Regions from separate parts of the Micromonospora sp. TSRI0369 genome, predicted to be linked through region 2. Evidence: riboswitches for the same ligand, from Rfam matches in the RefSeq annotation. Region 2 holds a riboswitch; the other holds the start of a gene.
The links. Region 2 has a riboswitch for cobalamin ahead of AMK25_RS06160 ((2Fe-2S) ferredoxin domain-containing protein). Riboswitches for the same ligand answer to the same signal wherever they lie in the genome.
Positions count from the first base shown of each region.

Region 1: another riboswitch for cobalamin. It lies ahead of AMK25_RS11220 (ribonucleoside-diphosphate reductase subunit alpha); the one in region 2 lies ahead of AMK25_RS06160 ((2Fe-2S) ferredoxin domain-containing protein).

Region 1 is NZ_LIVU01000003.1:530,624-540,060, forward strand. It holds gene AMK25_RS11195 (DegT/DnrJ/EryC1/StrS family aminotransferase) at 1-1,138, opposite strand, end outside; gene AMK25_RS11200 (glycosyltransferase) at 1,244-2,359, shown strand; gene AMK25_RS11205 (condensation domain-containing protein) at 2,370-3,809, shown strand; gene AMK25_RS11210 (MFS transporter) at 3,847-5,082, shown strand; gene AMK25_RS11215 (ribonucleotide-diphosphate reductase subunit beta) at 5,104-6,132, opposite strand; gene AMK25_RS11220 (ribonucleoside-diphosphate reductase subunit alpha) at 6,123-8,519, opposite strand; cobalamin riboswitch at 8,635-8,845, opposite strand; gene AMK25_RS11225 (PrsW family intramembrane metalloprotease) at 8,965-9,437, shown strand, end outside.
Region 2 is NZ_LIVU01000002.1:186,008-195,444, reverse strand. It holds gene AMK25_RS06195 (MarR family winged helix-turn-helix transcriptional regulator) at 66-515, opposite strand; gene AMK25_RS06190 (NAD(P)-dependent oxidoreductase) at 710-1,375, shown strand; gene AMK25_RS06185 (hypothetical protein) at 1,483-1,707, shown strand; gene AMK25_RS06180 (hypothetical protein) at 2,055-2,315, opposite strand; gene AMK25_RS06175 (Fe-Mn family superoxide dismutase) at 2,321-2,509, opposite strand; gene cobF (precorrin-6A synthase (deacetylating)) at 2,733-3,512, opposite strand; gene cobN (cobaltochelatase subunit CobN) at 3,509-7,108, opposite strand; gene AMK25_RS06160 ((2Fe-2S) ferredoxin domain-containing protein) at 7,105-7,749, opposite strand; cobalamin riboswitch at 7,840-8,020, opposite strand; gene AMK25_RS06155 (sulfite reductase subunit beta) at 8,066-8,944, shown strand; gene AMK25_RS06150 (precorrin-8X methylmutase) at 8,941-9,437, shown strand, end outside.

The DNA.
Region 1 (9,437 bases), on a different contig from region 2:
TCGCCGCGAAGCGTTCGGCCAGCGGCGCGAGCAGCGGCTTGGTCCACGGCTGCAGCAGCCGGCTGCGGTGCAGCGGCTCGTCGGTGCAGTAGAACCGCCGGCCCAGCTCGGCGGTGAGCGCGGCGGCCACCGCGGCGTTGTCCAGGCCGGCCGGCAGCTCGTCGACGACGATCGTGCCCTCGTAGATCGAGATGCGGGTCTGCTCCGGCGCGGGTTGCAGCAGCCGTACGCCGTCGACTCCGTCGAGCAGGTCGGCGAGCAGCCGGTAGTTGTGGTTGCGCACGTCGTGCTGGTCGTCCAGGACGGCCAGTTGCGCGCAGGCCACGGCGGCGGAGAACTCGTCCAGGCAGAAGTTGGCCCCCTGCACGCCGGCGCTCTCCTCCAGGTCCAGTTCGCCCGGGGGCGTCCGGTCGCCGCGGTAGCGGCGCGAATCGGCCCGCAGCTCCTCGAGCACCGGCGCGAGCGTGTCGTCGTCGGTGACGACGGCCCCGCCCTCACCGCAGGTGAGGACCTTGCCGTGCTGGAAGCTGAAGCAGCCGAGCCGGCCGAGTGAGCCGGCCTGGCGGCCCTGCCAGGTGGCGCCGTGGGCCTGTGCGCAGTCCTCCACGACGGAGATGCCGCGCGGCCGGGTGACCGCGTCGAGTGCCGGCACGTCGGCCATGTTGGAGGCCCAGTGCACGGCGACCACGGCCCGCGGGTCCACGGACAGGTCGAGGTCGTCCGGCCCGACGCAGCCGGTGTCGCGGTCGACGTCGACGAGCACCGGAACCAGGCCGGCGCGCAGCGCGGCGGTGGCGGAGGCGGTCCAGGTCAGCGCCGGTACGAGCACCGTGTCGCCGTAGCCGAGGCCGAGTGATTCCAGGGCCACCACCAGGGCGCTGGACCCGTGGTCGACGGGTACGCAGTGGCGGGTGCCGACGTAGCGGGCGAAGTCGGCGGCGAAGCGGCGCTCGAACAGGACGCCGTCGCCGACGGACGGGCTGCTGATCGCCCACCGGCCGCCGGTCAGCACCGCGGACAGGTTGGCGGCGGCGTCCGGCGCGGGGGTCGGCCAGCGTGGCCATGGGCGGTCCGGCGGGCGGACCGGCCGGCCGCCGTCCACGGCGAGCCGCCGGTCGATGGGGATGGAGGTCGTCATGCCTTCGACCTTGATGCTCATCGATACATCAGCGGTACACACGCGATGTCCGGGGCGGGCGGCGCCGTGTATCGGCGTTGTATCCCGGTGGTCGACTCTCGGTGCATGAGCCGATCCGCATCGCCCGTGGGCGAACCGACCGAACCCCGCGCCGTCACGCGCGGCGTCTCCGTGGTCATCCCGGTCAAGGACCGGGTGGCGGAGATGCGCCGCCAGCTGCGCAGCCTGCGCGACGCCGCCCCGAACTGCCCGGAGCCGGTGGAGGTGGTGGTCGTCGACGACTCGGCACCCGCCGCGGCCGCCGCCCACCGCGCGGCCTGCGCCGAGTACGGCGCCCGCTACGTGCGCGGACCCCGGCACGTCGGGGCCAAACGCAACCTGGGCGTCCGGCACGCCCGCCACGACCTGGTGCTGTTCACCGACTCCGACTGCCGGGTGCCCGCCGACCTGATCACCCGGTACGCGGCCCGGCTGCGCGCCTCGGGCGCCGAGGTCGCCGGCGTCACCGGTCCGGTGCTCGTGGAGCCTGGCGACAGCGCGTTCTTCCGCGTGATGCGCCGCTCCTACCTGCTGCTCGGCGACCTGACCCGGCCGCTGCACTACGAGCGCGTGTCCTGGGGCGCCGGGGCGAACATGGCCGTGAAGCGCGCTGTCTTCGAGGCGGTCGGCGGATTCCCGGAGGATTCCCCGATGCCGCTGGGCGGGGAGGACCTGCACCTCGGGCTGCTCCTCACCGACGCCGGCTACGTGCTGCTCACCGACCCGGACGGCGTGGTCACCCACGACACCGGCGTCGCGGACACGTTCCGCGCGGTCGCCTACCGGTTCACCACGTACGGGCGCTCCGAGCAGTGGCTCTGCCTGGCCCACCCGCACCGGCGCCGGTTCGTGCTCAACACCGCCAGCACGCTCGCCGTGACCGCGCTGGCCGGGCTGCTGACCGCCCGGCGCAGCGGTGGGCGCAGCCTGCTCGCGGTGCCGGCCGTCGCGGCCGCCGTGATCGCCGCGAAGACGCCCGGCCGGCTCGGCGGTGACCGGGGACCGCGCGCGGTGGCCGAGTCGGCGGCCTGCGCGGCCATCGAGACGCTCTTCGACGGGGCCGCGTTCGTCACCTCGCTGCGGCTCGGTCGCCCGGACCTGCTCTTCACCGGCTTCCGCGCACCGGACGAGGCGGACTACCAGCCGATCCAGCCGGTGGCGGCGCCGCCGGTGGCGGCCTGAGGGGGCGGCCGTGGCGACGACGCTGCCGCTGGCCCCCGGCCAGCAGATGATGTGGGAGTTCATGACCGCGCTCGACCCGGCCCACCCCGGCGCCGCCCGGCTCGTGGTGGTGGAGTTCCGCCGGTTGCGGGGCACGCTTCGGGTCGACGTGCTGCGGCAGGCGATGCAGGACGTGGTGGACCGGCACGACGCGCTGCGGATGCGGTTCGACCGCATCGGCGTGGAGCCGGCGGTGCGGATCCTGCCGCACGTGGAGTCCCCGCTGGAGTACGTCGACCTGTCCGGCCTGCCGCCGGCCGAGCAGCAGGCCCGCGTGGAGCGGATCGCGTACGCGCACCGCAACGACGCGTTCGACCCCGGCCGGGCGCCGCTGTGGCGGGCCGCGCTGGTCCGGCTCTCCGCGACCGAGCACGTGCTCGCGCTCTGCTTCTTCCACATGGTCTCCGACGGCTGGTCGTGCCGGGTCGTGGTGGAGGACCTGTGCCACGCGTACACGGCCCGGCTCGGTGAGGCCGACCCGCAGCCGCCGCTCGGCGTGGACTTCACCGCGCTCGCCGCGCTCCAGGAGACGGAGCAGGCCGGGAACGGCGTCGACGCCGCCGCCCGGGCCGCGTACTGGCGGGACCGGCTGCGGCCGGTGGAGCCGTACCAGCTCTTCCCGGCCTCGCCACCGGCGCCGGACGTCGCGCTCAGCGCCGAGGTGGCCACCCGCTTCGCGTTCCCGGCCGAGGTCACCGCGCGGCTGCGACCGGCCGCCCGGCGGGCCCGCACCAGCCCGTACGTGCTGCTGCTCGCCGCGTACCTGGTGCTGCTGGCGCGGCGGGCCGGACGGTCCCGGGTGGTGCTGGGCACCACGACGCTGGGCCGGGAGAGCCCGCTGTCCCGCCGGCTCGTCGGTCAGTTCACGAACAACGTCTACCTGCCGGTCACCGTCGAGCCGGACGCGCCGATGCGCGCGGTGGTCCAGGCCGCGCACGCCTCGCTGGCCGAGGCCGTCGCGCACGCCACCGCGTTCCACCGGGTGGCCCGGTCGGTCCGCCCCGACTTCCCGGCGATCCGCCCCTGGCCGGACAACCACCTGTTCGACGCCTGGTTCCAGTCCGCCGCGTCGGCGTCGCCGGTGCTGCACTGCCCGGACCTGCGGGTGGAGCCGGTCGACATCACCGCCCGGCCCGCGCCCGGCACCCCGCCGCCGGTGGTCGCCGCCGACGTGCCGTCCGAGTGCCTGCCCGTCTGGGTGAAGCGGGGCTCACCGATCGTCGTGGTGGACGACGACCGGGCCGGGGGCGTGGTGATCCGCAACCGGGGCGTCTTCGGCGACGACCTCGTCCGCGGGCTGATCGACGACTACGTCGCTGTGGTGTCGGCACTCGTCACCACTCCCGACCTTCCCCCGGGGCAGGTGCGCCTGCCTGACGGTGCGTGCTTCCTCGACCACGCGATCGGGTAGGAGAGGGACCGGACCGCTCCCAGAGAGGTACGACGATATGACGGACACCTCGACGAACCAGCACACGACGGAGCCGCCCGCGCCGCCCGTGCCACGCGCGGCCGTACGGGCCCGCTGGTCGGTGGTGCTGCTCTTCGTCATCATGGGTCTGGCCATCGGCGGCTGGTCGGCCCGCGTGCCGGACGTCCGCGACGCGGTAGGGGTCGGCAACACCGGCTGGGGCCTGGCGAACATCGCCACGAACGCCGGGGAACTGGTCTCCCTGGTCGTGGTGGCGGTGCTGATCAGCCGGATCAACACCCGCCGGCTGGCGCTGGCCGGGGCGGCGCTGATCCTTGTCAACGCGCCGGTGCTGGCCGCGTCCAGCACAGTGGTGGCGCTGGTCGGCGGCCTCGCGGTCTGGGGCTTCGCGGCCAACCTGCTGGCCACGCCGATGAACGCCCAGTCGGTGGAGGTGCAGAAGCGGTACGGGCGGCCCATCCTGTCCACGTTCCACGCGGGCTTCAGCATCGGCATGCTGGTCGGCGGCCTCTGCGGCACCGGCGCCGCGGCGATCGGGATGTCTCCGTCGGCGCAGATGGCCGTCACCAGCGTCCTGCTGGGCGCGCTGCTGGTCGGCACGCACCGCTGGCTGCCCGACACGCCCCGCCAGGAGACGAAGGACGGCGAGGCGCGGCGCCGGCTGCGTGACCGGTTCACCCCGCAACTGCTGCTGCTAGCGGTGATCGCCTTCCTCGCCTCGTTCATCGAGATGGCCGGCGCCCAGTGGAGCGCGCTGTACGCGACCGAGGTGGCCGGCGCCACGGCGGTGCTCGCCGCGGCCACGTACACCTGTCTCTCGCTGGCTGCGACCGTCGCCCGGCTGTTCGGCGACCGGCTGGCCGGCCGGGTCGGGCGGATCCGCTTCGTCCGGCTGTCCGCGCTCGTCGCGACCGTCGGCGTGGCGCTGCCGGTGGCGTACCCCCATCCGGCGGCGGTGATGGCCGGTTTCGGACTGCTCGGGTTCGGCCTGGCGTGCGTGACCCCGACGGTGCTCGGCTTCGCCGGTGAGCAGCCGGGCCTCACGTCCGGCGAGGGCGTCTCCGTGGTGGCGATGGGCCAGTGGCCGGGCGCGCTGCTCGCGGCGCCGGTGATCGGTCTGCTCGCCGGCGCGCTGGACCTGCGTACCGCGTTCGTGGTGGTGGCCGTGCTGGCGCTCGCCGTCGTGGCGTTGATCGGGCGGGTCCGGGCGGCGGCGCTGCCCGGCGAGAGCCCGGCCCCGCCCCGGCCGTGACGGCCGGGGCGGGGGCGACGGTCAGAAGTCGTCGTCGAACGTGACGCTGCCGGTCACCCCGACCTGGTACGCCGACACCCGCCGCTCGAAGAAGTTCGACAGCTCCTGCACGTCCTGCAACTCCATGAACGCGAACGGGTTGCCGCTGCCGTACATCGGGGCGATGCCGAGCACGGCGAGGCGGCGGTCGGCCACGTGCTGGAGATACTCGCGCATGTCCGCCAGCGACATCCCCGGCACGCCCTGGCCCAGCAGGTCCTCGGCGAAGCTCACCTCGCACTCCACCGCCTCGGCCAGCATCTCCTTCACCTGCCGCTCCATCTCGGCGTCGAACAGGTCCGGCTCCTCGGCCCGTACGGTCTCCACCACGTCGAACGCGAACGCCATGTGCATCGACTCGTCCCGGAACACCCAGTTGGTGCCGGAGGCCAGCCCGTTGAGCAGGCCCCGGGAGCGCAGGAAGTAGACGTAGGCGAACGCGCCGTAGAAGAACAGGCCCTCGATGCAGGCGGCGAAGCAGATCAGGTTGAGCAGGAACGCCCGCCGGTCGTCGCGGGTCCGGAGTTCCCGCAGCTCGAAGATCGAGTCGATCCACCGGAAGCAGAACTCCGCCTTGCGGGCGATCGACGGGATGTTCTCCACCGCCGCGAACGCGGCGAACCGCTCCTTCTCGTCCGGCACGTACGTGTCCAGCAGGTTCAGGTAGAACTGGACGTGCACCGCCTCCTCGAACAGCTGCCGGGACAGGTAGAGCCGGCCCTCCGGGGAGTTGACGTGCTGGTAGAGGTTGAGCACCAGGTTGTTGGCCACGATCGTGTCGCCGGTGGCGAAGAACGCCACGAGCCGCGACACCAGATGCCGTTCGGCCGCCGACAGCTTCGCCAGGTCGGCCAGGTCCGAGTGCAGGTCCACCTCCTCCACCGTCCAGGTGTTCTTGATCGCGTCCTTGAACCGGTCGAAGAAGCGCGGGTAGCGCATCGGCCGCAGGGTCAGGTCCATGCCGGGGTCGAGCAGCATGTGCCGGGTCGGCGCGGTGGTGGTCACTGGCATGCCTCGCAGCTCTCGGGGTTCTCCAGGGAACAGGCCAGCGCCTCGTCGTCACTCACGGCGGAAACCACGCCGGAGACCGGGGCGAGCACCGGCGCGACGGTGGCCTGCTGGATGCGGGTGGCGGGACGGGATCGCAGGTAGTACGTGGTCTTCAGCCCGGCCTTCCAGGCGTACAGGTACATCGAGGAGAGCTTGCCGATGGTCGGCGCGCTCAGGAACAGGTTCAGCGACTGGGACTGGTCGACGAACGGCGCCCGCGCGGCGGCCAGGTCGATCAGCGCCCGCTGCGGCAGCTCCCAGGCGGTGCGGAACAGCTCCCGCACCGGCGCGGGCAGCTCGGTGATGTCCTGCACCGAGCCCTCGGCCCGCTTGATCCGGTCGCGGACCTGCGGCGTCCACAGCCCGCGGGCCTTCAGCTCCCGCACCAGGTACGTGTTGACCTGGAGGAACTCCCCGGACATGGTCTCGCGCTTGAACAGGTTGGACACCTGCGGCTCGACACACTCGTAGCAGCCGGCGATGGAGGCGATGGTGGCGGTCGGCGCGATCGCCACCAGCAGCGAGTTGCGCAGCCCGTGCGCGGCGATCCGCTCCCGCAGCGCCGCCCACCGCCCGGCCTGCGCCGGCTCCGCGCCCCACAGGTCCGGGTGCAGGTCACCCTTGGCGGCCCGGGTTTGCGGGTACGCCGGATGCGGCCCGAACCGCTCGGCCAGCCCGGCGGAGGTCTCCAGCGCGGTCAGCAGGATCTCCTCCTGCACCCGGGTGGACAGCTCCTTCGCCTCGGCGGAGTCGAACGGCAGGCGCAGCGTGAAGAACGCGTCCTGCAGGCCCATCAGGCCGAGCCCGACCGGCCGCCAGCGCGGGTTGGACGCCGCCGCCTGCTCGGCCGGGTAGTAGTTGATGTCGATCACCCGATCGAGGAAGACCACTGCCGTGCGTACCGTGGCGCGCAGCCGCTCCCAGTCCACGCCGTCGGCGGTGACGTGCGCGCCGAGATTCACCGAGCCGAGGTTGCACACGGCGGTCTCGGCGTCGTCGTTGACCTCCAGGATCTCCGTGCACAGGTTGGACAGGTGGATGACGTTGCCCGGCTCACCGGTCTGGTTGGACAGCCGGTTCGCGGCGTCCTTGAACGTCATCCAGCCGTTGCCGGTCTGCGCCAGCGTGCGCATCATCCGCCCGTACAGGTCCCGGGCCCGTACCGTGCGCACCGCGTTCTTCTCGGCCGCCCGGTACGCGGCGTCGAACGCCTCCCCGTACAGGTCGGGCAGCTCCGGGGCGTCCGACGGGTCGACCAGCGACCACTCGCCGTCGGCCTCGACCCGGCGCATGAACTCGTCCGGGATCCAGTTGGCCAGGTTGAGGTTGTGCGTACGCCGCGACTCCTCGCCGGTGTTGTCCCGCAGCTCCAGGAACTCCTCCACGTCCGGGTGCCACGGCTCCAGGTAGACGCAGGCCGCGCCCTTGCGCCGGCCGCCCTGGTTGACCGCCGCCACCCCGGCGTCGAGCGTCTTGAGGAACGGCACGATGCCGTTGGAGCGCCCGTTGGTGCCCCGGATCAGCGCGCCCCGGCCGCGCACCCGCGACCAGGAGATGCCGATGCCGCCGGAGAACTTCGACAGCTTCGCCACCTGGTGGTAACGCTCGTAGATCGAGTCCAGCTCGTCGCGCGGCGAGTCGACCAGGAAGCACGACGACATCTGGGTGTGCCGGGTGCCGGAGTTGAACAGCGTGGGGGAGCTGGGCAGATAGGCCAGGCTGGACATCAGCCGGTAGAAGCCGACCGCCTCGCCCGGGGTGCGGGACAGCCCGCAGGCCACCCGCAGCAGCCAGTACTGCGGCGTCTCCACCACCAGCCGGGACTGCGGGTGCCGCAGCAGGTAGCGGTCCGCCACCGTCCGCAGCCCGAAGTACTCGAACCGGAGGTCACCGGCCGGGTCCACGGCGTCGTCGAGCTTGCGGGCGTGGCGCGAGACGAACGCGGCGGTCTCGTCGCCGATCAGGCCCAGCCCGTGCGCGTACGCGATCGACTGGCTGAAGCTCGCCACCTGCTGCCCGCGTACCTCCTTGTCCACGTACGCGGCCAGCAGCCGCGCCGCGAGCTTCGAGTACTGCGGCTCCTCGCCGATCAGCTCCGCCGCCGTCTGGATCGACAACCGGTCCAGCTCCGCGGTGCTCGCCCCGTCGTAGAGGCCGCTGATCGTCTTCGTGGCCACCCGCAGCGGGTCCACCTCGTCCAGGTCCGCGACCCAGCGCTCGACCGCCCGGACGATCTTGTTGACGTCCACCGGCTCGGTGTCGCCGTCCCGCTTGCGTACCCGCATCGCCAGCCGGCGGGGCTCGGACCCGCCGGCGGTGGACGGGGGATGTTCCTGCACGACAGTCATGACCTCTCCTCGCTGTCACCGTCTGGAGACGGCGGGAGACGCCAACGGGCGCGGCGCACGGCCGGCCCGGCTGCTGGCGTCGGTCGTCCCGCGCGACCTCCGACCGCCGTACGCGGAGGCGCACGGCGCGCTGGCAGGTCTTCGGACTCGCGGGCACGACACGAGGTCGCCTACTGGCCGTCGCTTCCCAGGCCGGTGGCCCAGTGCTGTTGACGGCGGTCGTTCCCACTCACCGCTGCGGGGCAGTCCCGGATTCCCACCGGGTTCCCTCTTGCCTCGGCCCTGCCCGGGAGGGCTCGGCCGAACCAGCTGCGGCACCACCATATATGGCGGTGGGCGATGTCTGGCAACACCAGATGTCGTGTCGGCGTGTCGGATGAATCTCACCGTCCACAGTGCCTACCCCCGATGCCGTCGCTCCCCGCCGGGCGCGATACTGGGCGCTATGGGGAATACCGGACGCCGCTGGGCGTGGGTGGCGGTCCTGCTCGTCGGCGTCGGGCTTCACCTGCTGGTGCTGGAGACGCTGGCCGGCACCGGGACCGTCACGTTCGTGCCGACGCTCATCGTGCTCGGCGCGTCAGTCGCCCCGGCCACGTTCCTGGCCTTCACCCAGGGGCGGCCCGGCCACCGCCGGGTGCCGGGCCCGGTCGTCGGCGTCGCCGCGTTCCTCGGTGGAGTGATCGGCGTCGTCGCCGCCGGCTGGCTGGAGTACGGCACGCTGCACCGGCTCGGAGTCCTGCCGATGGCGTTCGTCGGCCTGGCCGAGGAGGCCGCGAAGCTGATCGTGCCGGCCGGCATCCTGCTGCTCTGGCGGCGGCACCGGTCACCGGCGCAGGGCCTGGTGATCGGGGTGGCCTCCGGCGCCGGGTTCGCCGCGCTGGAGACCATGGGGTACGCGTTCGCCGCGTTCGTCGG
Region 2 (9,437 bases):
AGCATCAAAGCGGATTTCCCCCACCGGCGGCGCCTCACGAGTTCACAGATTGACCGCTTCGCGCCTCAACTGCCCGCTCCGGCGGCGAATCTGGTCAGCAGACGGGCGAACTGGTGCTTCTCCTCGGTCGTGAAGCCTGCCGTCGCCGCACGCAGACGGGCGTGCCGGAACGTCCGGGCCCGCTCGTGCAGGGCGACGCCGTCGGGGGTGAGGCGCACCAGACTCTGCCGAGCGTCGACCCGACCCGCCAACCGCACCACCACGCCGCAGGTCTCGGCGCGACCGACCAGGCGACTGGCAGTCGAAGGTGCAACCTCCAACGCGGTGGCGATCTGACCGACGGATGCCTCTCCGGCCGGCTCCGCTGCGATCGCCGTGACCACCAGCAGAGTGGACAGGTCGACGGATCGATTGTCGTGCTCGAGGGCCGCCGGTGTCCGGAAGAAACGGCGCAGCCGGAGCAGCGCCTCGTCGACCGCTACGAGATCCGGGTCTTCAGCCGGACGAGAGGACATGTGTGTGCGATACACACGTTGGACCGAGGAGGTGCGCGATGGATCGGATTCTCGTGACCGGTGCTACCGGCACTGTGGGATCGGTGGTGGTGCGGCACCTTCGGGCGGCCGACGTCGCGGCTGCCGCGGCGTCGGCGCATCCGCCCGCCGTTCGCGCACCGTGAGCGCCACCACTGGACAACCAGGAGCCCGTCATGAACATCGCCCTCATCGGCGGCACCGGACGCACCAACCGGCTGGTGCTGGACGTCCTCACCGATCGCGGCCACCGGGTCACAGTTCTGGTTCGGGATCCTGGCAGGCTCGGCCGCGCCGCCGACGACGCCGACGCGCGGGTGATTCGCGGGGACGTGCGCGACGTCGAGGCACTCCGGCGGCTCGTCGACGGCTGCGACGTGGTCATCTCCGCGCTCGGGCCGACCGACAAGGAGGCCGATCTGCACACCGACGCCGCGAGAGCACTGGTTGACGTCATGCGGGACGCCGGCGTGAACCGCTTCGTCGGCATCAGTGGCGCCGGTGTCGACGTGCCGGGTGACCGCAAGTCCCGCCGCGACAAGGTCATCAGCTGGTTGATCAACAAGCTCGGCGGCCCACTCGTCGCGGACAAGCCCGCCGAGCTCGCCGTATGGCGGGCCAGCGCCCTGGACTGGACCCTCGTCCGGCTGCCCCGCCTGACGGACGGCCCGGCGACGGGCCGAGTCGAGCACCATGCGAGCGAATCGACGAGCCAGACCAGCACCCGACCGTTCGACTACATCCATCGATGGTCACGATGGCGACGACGACACCAGTACCGCGCCAGAACAGCCCACTACCAGCGAAGACTCCAACTTCACCAGGTGCGGCTGGAGTACTAGGCCAGGTGGCCTTGCTGGCGGGTCCTGTGGGCCAGAGGGTGCGCCGGCGATCCTCTACCGTTCGATCGAGCGGGCCGTCAAGGTTTCAGCCCGCTCAGGGCGTTCGCGTGCAGGACCCTCAGACGAGAGGCATTGCGGACCGGAACGTCCCGGAGTGGGCCGACGCCGCGTACGAGCTGGCCGCGCTGCTCGACGTCGATGACCTGCTCGTCTTCATCCCAGGGACGATCGCCGTCGTGTGTGCCGTTCTCCTCACCGGCGACCGGGCACTAGACAGGGTTATCCGCATCGCGGCGCGTTCTGATGGCAGCAGTGGAACCGACGACGGCTAATCCTCAAGTCTGATTGGGCGCACGGCGTCGAACATCAATCATCCTGGAATACTGTCACCTGTTGCCGCCGCGGGCGGGGCATGTTCTGCCGCGACAACTCGTAGGCCCGGTTTACAGGCACAGCCACACAGACGCGATCTTCGCTGACACACACTTAACGAAGATTACGTCGAGGTATCCCAACACTCTCTGAGCCAGGTTCGCTGGGCCTGAGCCGCCCCGGGTTATGTGGAGACGGCTCTACAAGATCCGGGGCGGTTCATCCGCCGCATCGGGCCTGCCCGAGCTCGGCGGTGACGCTGCGGTTGCCCGCTGGGTTCCGCCTCCGGGCGGAACCCAGCGGACCGTCATGCCGGTTGGGACTGGACGGTGTTGGCCAAGAGTAAGGACAGCTCCCGGACCAGGTCGTCCATCGACTGGCGGCTCTGCGCCTTGACCAGGCCCAGAGCGAGATCGGCCAGGAGGTAGAAGCCGAGGGTGCGGGACTGCTCGGAGCCGAACGCCGACATCAGTTCCTCCGCGCCCGCGAGGTCACCGCGATGCTTGGCCGCGATGACCCCGGCGGCGCGTTGGACGATCTCGGCCGCCTCGGGGGTGTACCCGGTCATCCCGATCAGATCTTCGGGGTGGCGGCGCGGGCGGCGTCGAAGCGGGAGATGACGTCGGTCCAGTTGACCAGGTTCCACAGCCGGTCCACGTAGTCCGGGCGGACGTTGCGGTACTGCAGGTAGTAGGCGTGCTCCCAGGCGTCGAACACCAGGATCGGGGTTGAGCCCTGCCCGACGTTGGCTGGCGCAACCAATTAGACGCGCCCGTACTGAAACGGTCGCCGACATCCGATCATCAACGGATCACTACGCGATCTACTTACTCCGCGTGGAGCACGGCCGCTACAACGGCGATTGTAGTGAAGGAAGGCTCGGCGCAAGGCGTTAGAGCGGCACGCACAGTAACGGGTTGCGGCCAACGATCGCAGGAGTGCGTTCACGGCTGGGTGATCATCGGTGGGTCAAAGGATGTGATTCTCAGGATCGCCGCTCGAGGCTGCCGGCCCGGCGCAACAAATACGTGTCCATGACCCAGCCGCGGCTCTGTTTCGCCGCCGTCCGCCGGGACCAGATTCGGTCGGCGACCTCGTCAAGGTTGCCGGCCACCAGTTGCTCGTCGGACGAGCCGAGGTTCGCGCCCCACCAGATCCGCCAGGCCGACAGTTCGGGGAGCTGGCGACAGGTCAATGCCCCGTCGAGCAGGACGACGAGGTTGTCGTGTGTCGCCGCGTCGTGGAGCAGGCGGCGGCCGGTCGTGATGGTGATCGGGCCGCCGATTGTGTTGAGGACGAGCCGGTGGTGTGCCGCCAGCAGTTGGATGCTGCTGAGGCCGGGTACGACGTCCACGGTGATGTCGACCCGTGCGCGTTCGGCGATGCGGTCGGCCACACGGATCGCCGAGTCGTACAGGGCCGGATCGCCCCAGACGAGCACTGCGGCGTCTCCCGGGTTGTCCAGCAATGCCTGCTCGAACGCCTCGGCCCGTGCCTCGTGCCAGTCGCGTACCGCGCCGGTGTAGTCGGCCGGGCCGGCACGGTCGCGTTCCGGGTCGGGTACGTGCACGAGCCGCCAGGCGCCGGTGACGTGCCGGGCGCAGATCGCCTCGCGCATCGCGATGAGGTCGGCCGTGCCCGGGTGCTGTCCGGTCTTGTCGGCGACGAGGAAGTAGTCGGCCTCGTTGAGTGCCCGGACGGCCTGGGCCGTGACCAGTTCGGGGTCGCCCGGGCCGAGGCCGACCAGGGTGAGGCGCCGTGTCACGCCTGATCCTCCAGGTCTCCCTCGACCTCGAGGTACACGCGGGCCATCTCCGCCATGACCTCGGCGTCCGGTTCGGCCCACAGTCCACGGTCGGCGGCCTCGTTCAGCCGTTCCACGATGCCGCGCAGTGCCCAGGGGTTCGCGCGGCGCATGAACTGCTGGTTCGTCTCGTCGAGGACGTATTCGCGGGCCAGTGACTCGTACATCCAGTCGTGGACGACACCGGCGGTGGCGTCGAAGCCGTAGAGGTAGTCCACGGTGGCGGCGAGCTCGAACGCTCCCTTGTAGCCGTGGCGCTGCATCGCCGCGATCCAGCGCGGGTTGACCACCCGCGAGCGGAAGACGCGGTTGGTCTCTTCCTGCAGGCTGCGGGTGCGTACGGCGTCGGGCGTGGTGGAGTCACCGACGTACGCCCTGGGTTCGGCGCCGGTCAGCGCGCGGACCGTGGCGATCATGCCGCCGTGGTATTGGAAGTAGTCGTCGGAGTCGGCGATGTCGTGCTCGCGGGAGTCGATGTTCTTCGCGGCGACGGCGATGCGCCGGTAGTTGGTTCGCATGTCGTCGGTTGCCGCGATGCCGTCGAGGCCGCGGCCGTAGGCGAAGCCGCCCCAGGCGGTGTAGACGGCGGCCAGGTCGGCGTCGTCGCGCCAGGTGCCGGACTCGACGACCTGGAGGATGCCGGCGCCGTACGATCCGGGCTTCGAACCGAAGATCCGCGTGGTGGCCCGCCGCTGGTCGCCGTGCTCGGCGAGGTCGTGGCGGGTGTGTGCCCGCACGTAGTTGCGCTCATCGGGTTCGTCGAGCCCGGCGACGAGCTGCACGGCGTCGTCGAGGAGTTCGATGACGTGCGGGAAGGCGTCGCGGAAGAATCCCGAGATGCGCACGGTAACGTCGATGCGGGGCCGGCCGAGTTCGTCGAGGCCGATCACCTCCAGGCCGTTGACCCGGCGTGAGGCCGTGTCCCAGATGGGGCGTACGCCCAGCAGCGCCAGCACCTCGGCGATGTCATCGCCGGAGGTGCGCATCGCGGAGGTGCCCCACACGGAGAGGCCGACCGATCGGGGATGCTCGCCGGTTTCGGCGAAATGCCGGGCGACGAGGGACTCGGCCATCGCCTGTCCCGTTTCCCAGGCCAGACGGGACGGAACGGCCCGCGGGTCGACGGTGTAGAAGTTACGGCCGGTCGGCAGGACGTTGACCAGTCCGCGCAGCGGGGAGCCGGAGGGCCCGGCCGGGACGAAACCGCCGTCGAGCGCGTGCAGGACGTTGGTCAGTTCGTCGGTGGTGGCGGCCAGTCGCGGCACGACCTGCTCGGCGGCGAAGCGCAGGACGTCGCGTACCACCGGGTCGTCGTGCAGCGCGTCGATCGCGTCAGCCTGCCAGCTGGCCTTCTCCATCGCCTCGATCAGGGCACGGGCCTGCGCTTCCACGGCGTCGACGTCGGCCGCCGGGGCGTCCTCGGCAAGACCCAGCGCGGCGCGCAGGCCGGGCAGTGCCCGGTTCTGTCCGCCCCAGACCTGTGTCGCGCGGAGCACGGCGAGCACCAGGTTGACGCGTGCCTGTCCGGTCGGCGCCTGGCCGAGCACGTGCAATCCGTCGCGGATCTGTACGTCCTTGATCTCGCACAGCCAGCCGTCGACGTGCAGCAGGAAGTCGTCGAACTCCTCGTCGCCGGGCCGTTCGTCCAGGCCGAGGTCGCGATGCATTTGTGCGGACTGCATCAGCGTCCAGATCTGCTGGCGGACCGCGGGCAGCTTTGCCGGGTCCATCGCGGCGATGTTGGCGTGCTCGTCGAGCAGTTGCTCCAGCTTGGCGATGTCGCCGTAGCTTTCGGCGCGTGCCATCGGCGGCACCAGGTGGTCGACGATGGTGGCGTGCGCGCGGCGCTTGGCTTGGGCACCCTCGCCAGGATCGTTGACCAGGAACGGATAGATCAACGGCATGCTGCCGATTGCCGCGTCCGTGGCGCAGGCGGCTGAGAGCGCGGCGTTCTTCCCCGGCAGCCACTCCATCGAGCCGTGTTTGCCGAGGTGCACCACCGCGTCGGCGCCGAAGCCGTGTTCGAGCCAGCGGTACGCGGCCAGGTAGTGGTGCGACGGAGGCATGGCCGGGTCGTGGTAGATCGCGACCGGGTTCTCGCCGAAGCCACGCGGGGGCTGGATGAGGATGACGACGTTACCGGCGCGCAGGGTGGCCAGCACGATGTCGCCGTCGTCGTCGACGAAAAGCGAGCCGGGAGCCTCGCCCCAGGTCTCGGCCATGGCGTCGCGCAGCGCGGCGGGCAATCCGGCAGTCCAGCGCCGGTAGTCGTCCCGGCTGACACGCACGTGCGACTCGCTGAGCTGAGCCTGCGTGAGCCACTCCTCGTCCTGCCCACCGGCGGCGATCAAAGCGTGGATGAGCGCGTTGCCGGCCGTCGTGTCGGCATCCTCTCCCTCGACCGGGAGCAGCGGGTCGAGCCCGGGAATTGCGCCGGGTGCGCCGAGGTCGTAGCCGGCATCTCGCATCGCGCGCAGCAATCGGATCGCCGACACGGGCGTATCGAGGCCGACGGCGTTGCCGATGCGGCTGTGCTTGGTCGGGTAGGCCGACAGGACGAGGGCCACCTTGCGCTCGGCGGGCGGGACATACCGCAGTCGGGCGTGGTTGACGGCGATGCCCGCGACGCGGGTGCATCGCTCAGGGTCGGTCACGTAGCGGGGCAGGCCGTCGGCGTCGACCTCCTTGAATGAGAACGGGACGGTGATGAGGCGGCCGTCGAACTCGGGGATGGCGATCTGGGTCGCGGAGTCGAGCGGGGTGACGCCTTCGTCGGACGCCTCCCACTCGGCTCTGCCGGACGTGAGCGCCAGAGCCTGCAGCACGGGGATGTCGAGGGCGCGCAGCCGTTCGACGTCCCAGGACTCGTCGTCGCCGCCGGCGCTCGCGGTGGCGGGCCGGGCGCCGCCGGCGGCCAGGACCGTGACGACGATCGCGTCCAGGGTGGCGAGTTCGGCGTACAACTCCTCGGGCGCCGCCCGCAGTGACGAGACGTAGATCGGTACGCCGGCGGCCACGCCGGTGGTGTCGATGGCATCGGCGAGTTCGTGGGCGAACGCGTTGTTGCCGCTCACCTCGTGGGCCCGGTAGTACAGGACTCCGACGCGGGGCCGGGCGTCCGGGGCCGGCTGCCGGCTGACTCCCCACTCGGGCAGCACGGCCGGCGGTTCGAAGCCTTCGCCGGTCAGCAGCACGGTGTCGGACAGGAAGGCGTGCAGTTGGCGCAGGTTCTCCGCGCCGCCCTCGGCGAGGTAGCGGTGCGCCTCGGCGCAGACGCCGATCGGGACGGTCGACAGCCCCATCAACGCGGCGTTCGGCGTCCGTTCCCCACCGAGCACGACCAGGGGACGGCCGGTGCCGCGGATCAGCGCGGCGAGGTCGCGTACGTCCTCGGGCGAGCCGAGCACCCGCAGAACGACCACTTCGGCCTCGGTGGTCAGGGTGTCGCGGCGCTCGCCGGTGAGCCGGGCAGGGTTGGCCCAGGACCAGTCCGCGTTGCTGGCCCGCGCCGAGAGCAGGTCGGTGTCCGAGGTGGACAGCAGGGCGATACGTGTCATGTTTCTCCTTCGGTGACACGGGAGCCGAGGCGCAGGTCGCCGACCGGACGGCCGGCGCGTAGGTGCTCGCCGACGAGGCGTGCCGCGTCGCCGGGTCGCACCGGCCCGTACCAGGTGCCGTCGGGGTGCACGACGGCGACTGGTCCGTGGTTGCACGGGAACAGGCAGCCGGTCTGGGCCATGAGGACGTCGGCGTCGGTGAGCTGCTGCTCGACGAGCGCGCCCACGATCGCGCGATAGGTCTCGTCCGCGCCGCGGGCACTGCAGCGCGGGCCGCGGCACAGCAGTAGATGATGGCGGTACGGCGGCAGGGTGTCCCAGGCCGGTGAGGTGAGTGGCGCCTCGTGCCCGGTGATCGCGCGCTCGCCGAACCGGATGACCGGCGGGTCGATCTGCTGACGGTGCCAGTGGCCGGCCACGCGTCCCACCCACGAACGGGCGAAAGTCAGGTCGTCGGTGCTCACCGGTTCCAGGCGAACCTCCCGGGCGCCCTCGGCGTGCAGCAGGTCGAGCACATGGGTCAGCGTCGGCTCGCCGGCTTGCAGGAAGGCCAGTCGGGCGCCGGCTGCCTCGGCCTGCCCGCGTAGCACCGGCGACGCGGCGTCCGTCAGTGCGGTCGCGACGTGAACGAGGACGCTCACGGGGTCAGGAGCCGGTGATCCGGTGCGATCGGGACACGGGGTCTTCTTTCGTCCGGGGCCTGTGCGCGAGGCCTGGATGGGCACGTGTCGCAGACGGATCTGCGGCCAGCAGGTCTTCGGACTCGGGATCAACCGGACGGGGCGCCTTCCCAGACCGTGGGTCCAGTGGCGTCGTGCCCCGCCCGTCACCCTCACCGCTGCGCGTCAGTCCCGGATTCGCACCGGGTTCCCTGGCTCATGGCTGAGTTTGACTGGCATCACGACGGTAGCACCGACAGCCGGTGTCGCCGGGGACGGGCTCTGGCACCATGTCGCCGTGACCGAGAGGACCCGCCGCGACCTGTGTCCCGGCCTGCTGCGCCCATGGATCGCCGACGACGGCGCGCTCGTGCGGGTGCGCGTCCCCGGCGGGATCGTGCCGACTGCGGCGCTGTGCGCACTCGTGGAGGTGGCCCGTGCGCACGGCGACGGCGCGGTCCACCTGACCAGCCGCGCCAACCTGCAGGTGCGCGGTCTCGAGCACGACGATGGGCGGCTGCCCGAGACCGTCGTCGCCGACGTCATCGCGACCGGGCTCGTACCGTCCACGTCGCACGAGCTGGTCCGCAACATCCTCGCCTCACCGCTGACCGGACGCAGTGGCGGCCGGGCCGATCTACACCCGGTCGTCGCCGGACTCGACGCACGGCTGCGCGCCGAGCCCCGGCTCACCGCGCTGACCGGACGGTTCCTGTTCGTGCTTGACGACGGCCGCGGTGATCTGGTCAGCCGTGACTTGGACCTGGGGTTGGTGGCGCTCGACTCGGACACCGCGCAGCTACGCGCCGGAACCTCGGCGTGGGGGCCAGTCATCCGGCTGGACGAGGCCGCCGCGGCGCTGACCGGGCTCGCCGTACGCTTCGCCGGGCTCGCGGGTGACCGGCCTGACTCACCCTGGCACGTCGACGAGCTGCCCGGCGCCGGCGCCGCGCTGCTGGGCACCGTACTCGACCGTGCCGAGCGGACCCGGGTGAGCACACCTCCACCCGCGCTGGGCAGGATCGTTCAGGATGACGGCCGCGTCACCGCGCACCTCGCGGCTTCCGGCGGCCGAGTGGACGCTCCCCTGCTGGAGGAGATCCGCGCGCTCGGCGCCGGCGAGATCGTCGTCACCCCGTACCGCACCCTGCTCGTCCCCGATCTGGAGAACGCATGAGTCTCACCACACCGGCACGCCGCTACGACTACGTCACCGACGGCGCGGCGATCTACGACGCCTCGTTCGCCACCATCCGTGCCGAGGCCGATCTTTCGGGTGTGCCGGCCGACGCCGAGAAGGTCGCGGTGCGGATGATCCACGCATGCGGCCAGACCGACCTCACCCGCAACCTGGTGATCCACCCCGGCCTGGTGGCCGCCGCCCGCGGGGCGCTGGAGGCGGGGGCGCCGATCCTGACCGACGCGCACATGGTCGCCGCCGGCGTTACCCGCGCCCGCCTGCCCCGTGACAACGAGGTCCGCTGCTTTCTGCACGAACCCGAGGTCCCGGCGCTTGCCCACCGGTGGGCAACGACCCGGTCGGCGGCGGCGGTGTCGCTGTGGACCGACCACCTCGCCGGCGCGGTCGTCGCCTTCGGCAACGCCCCCACGGCCCTGTTCCACCTGCTGGAGATGCTGCGCGACGGCGCGCCACGACCAGCTGCGATCAT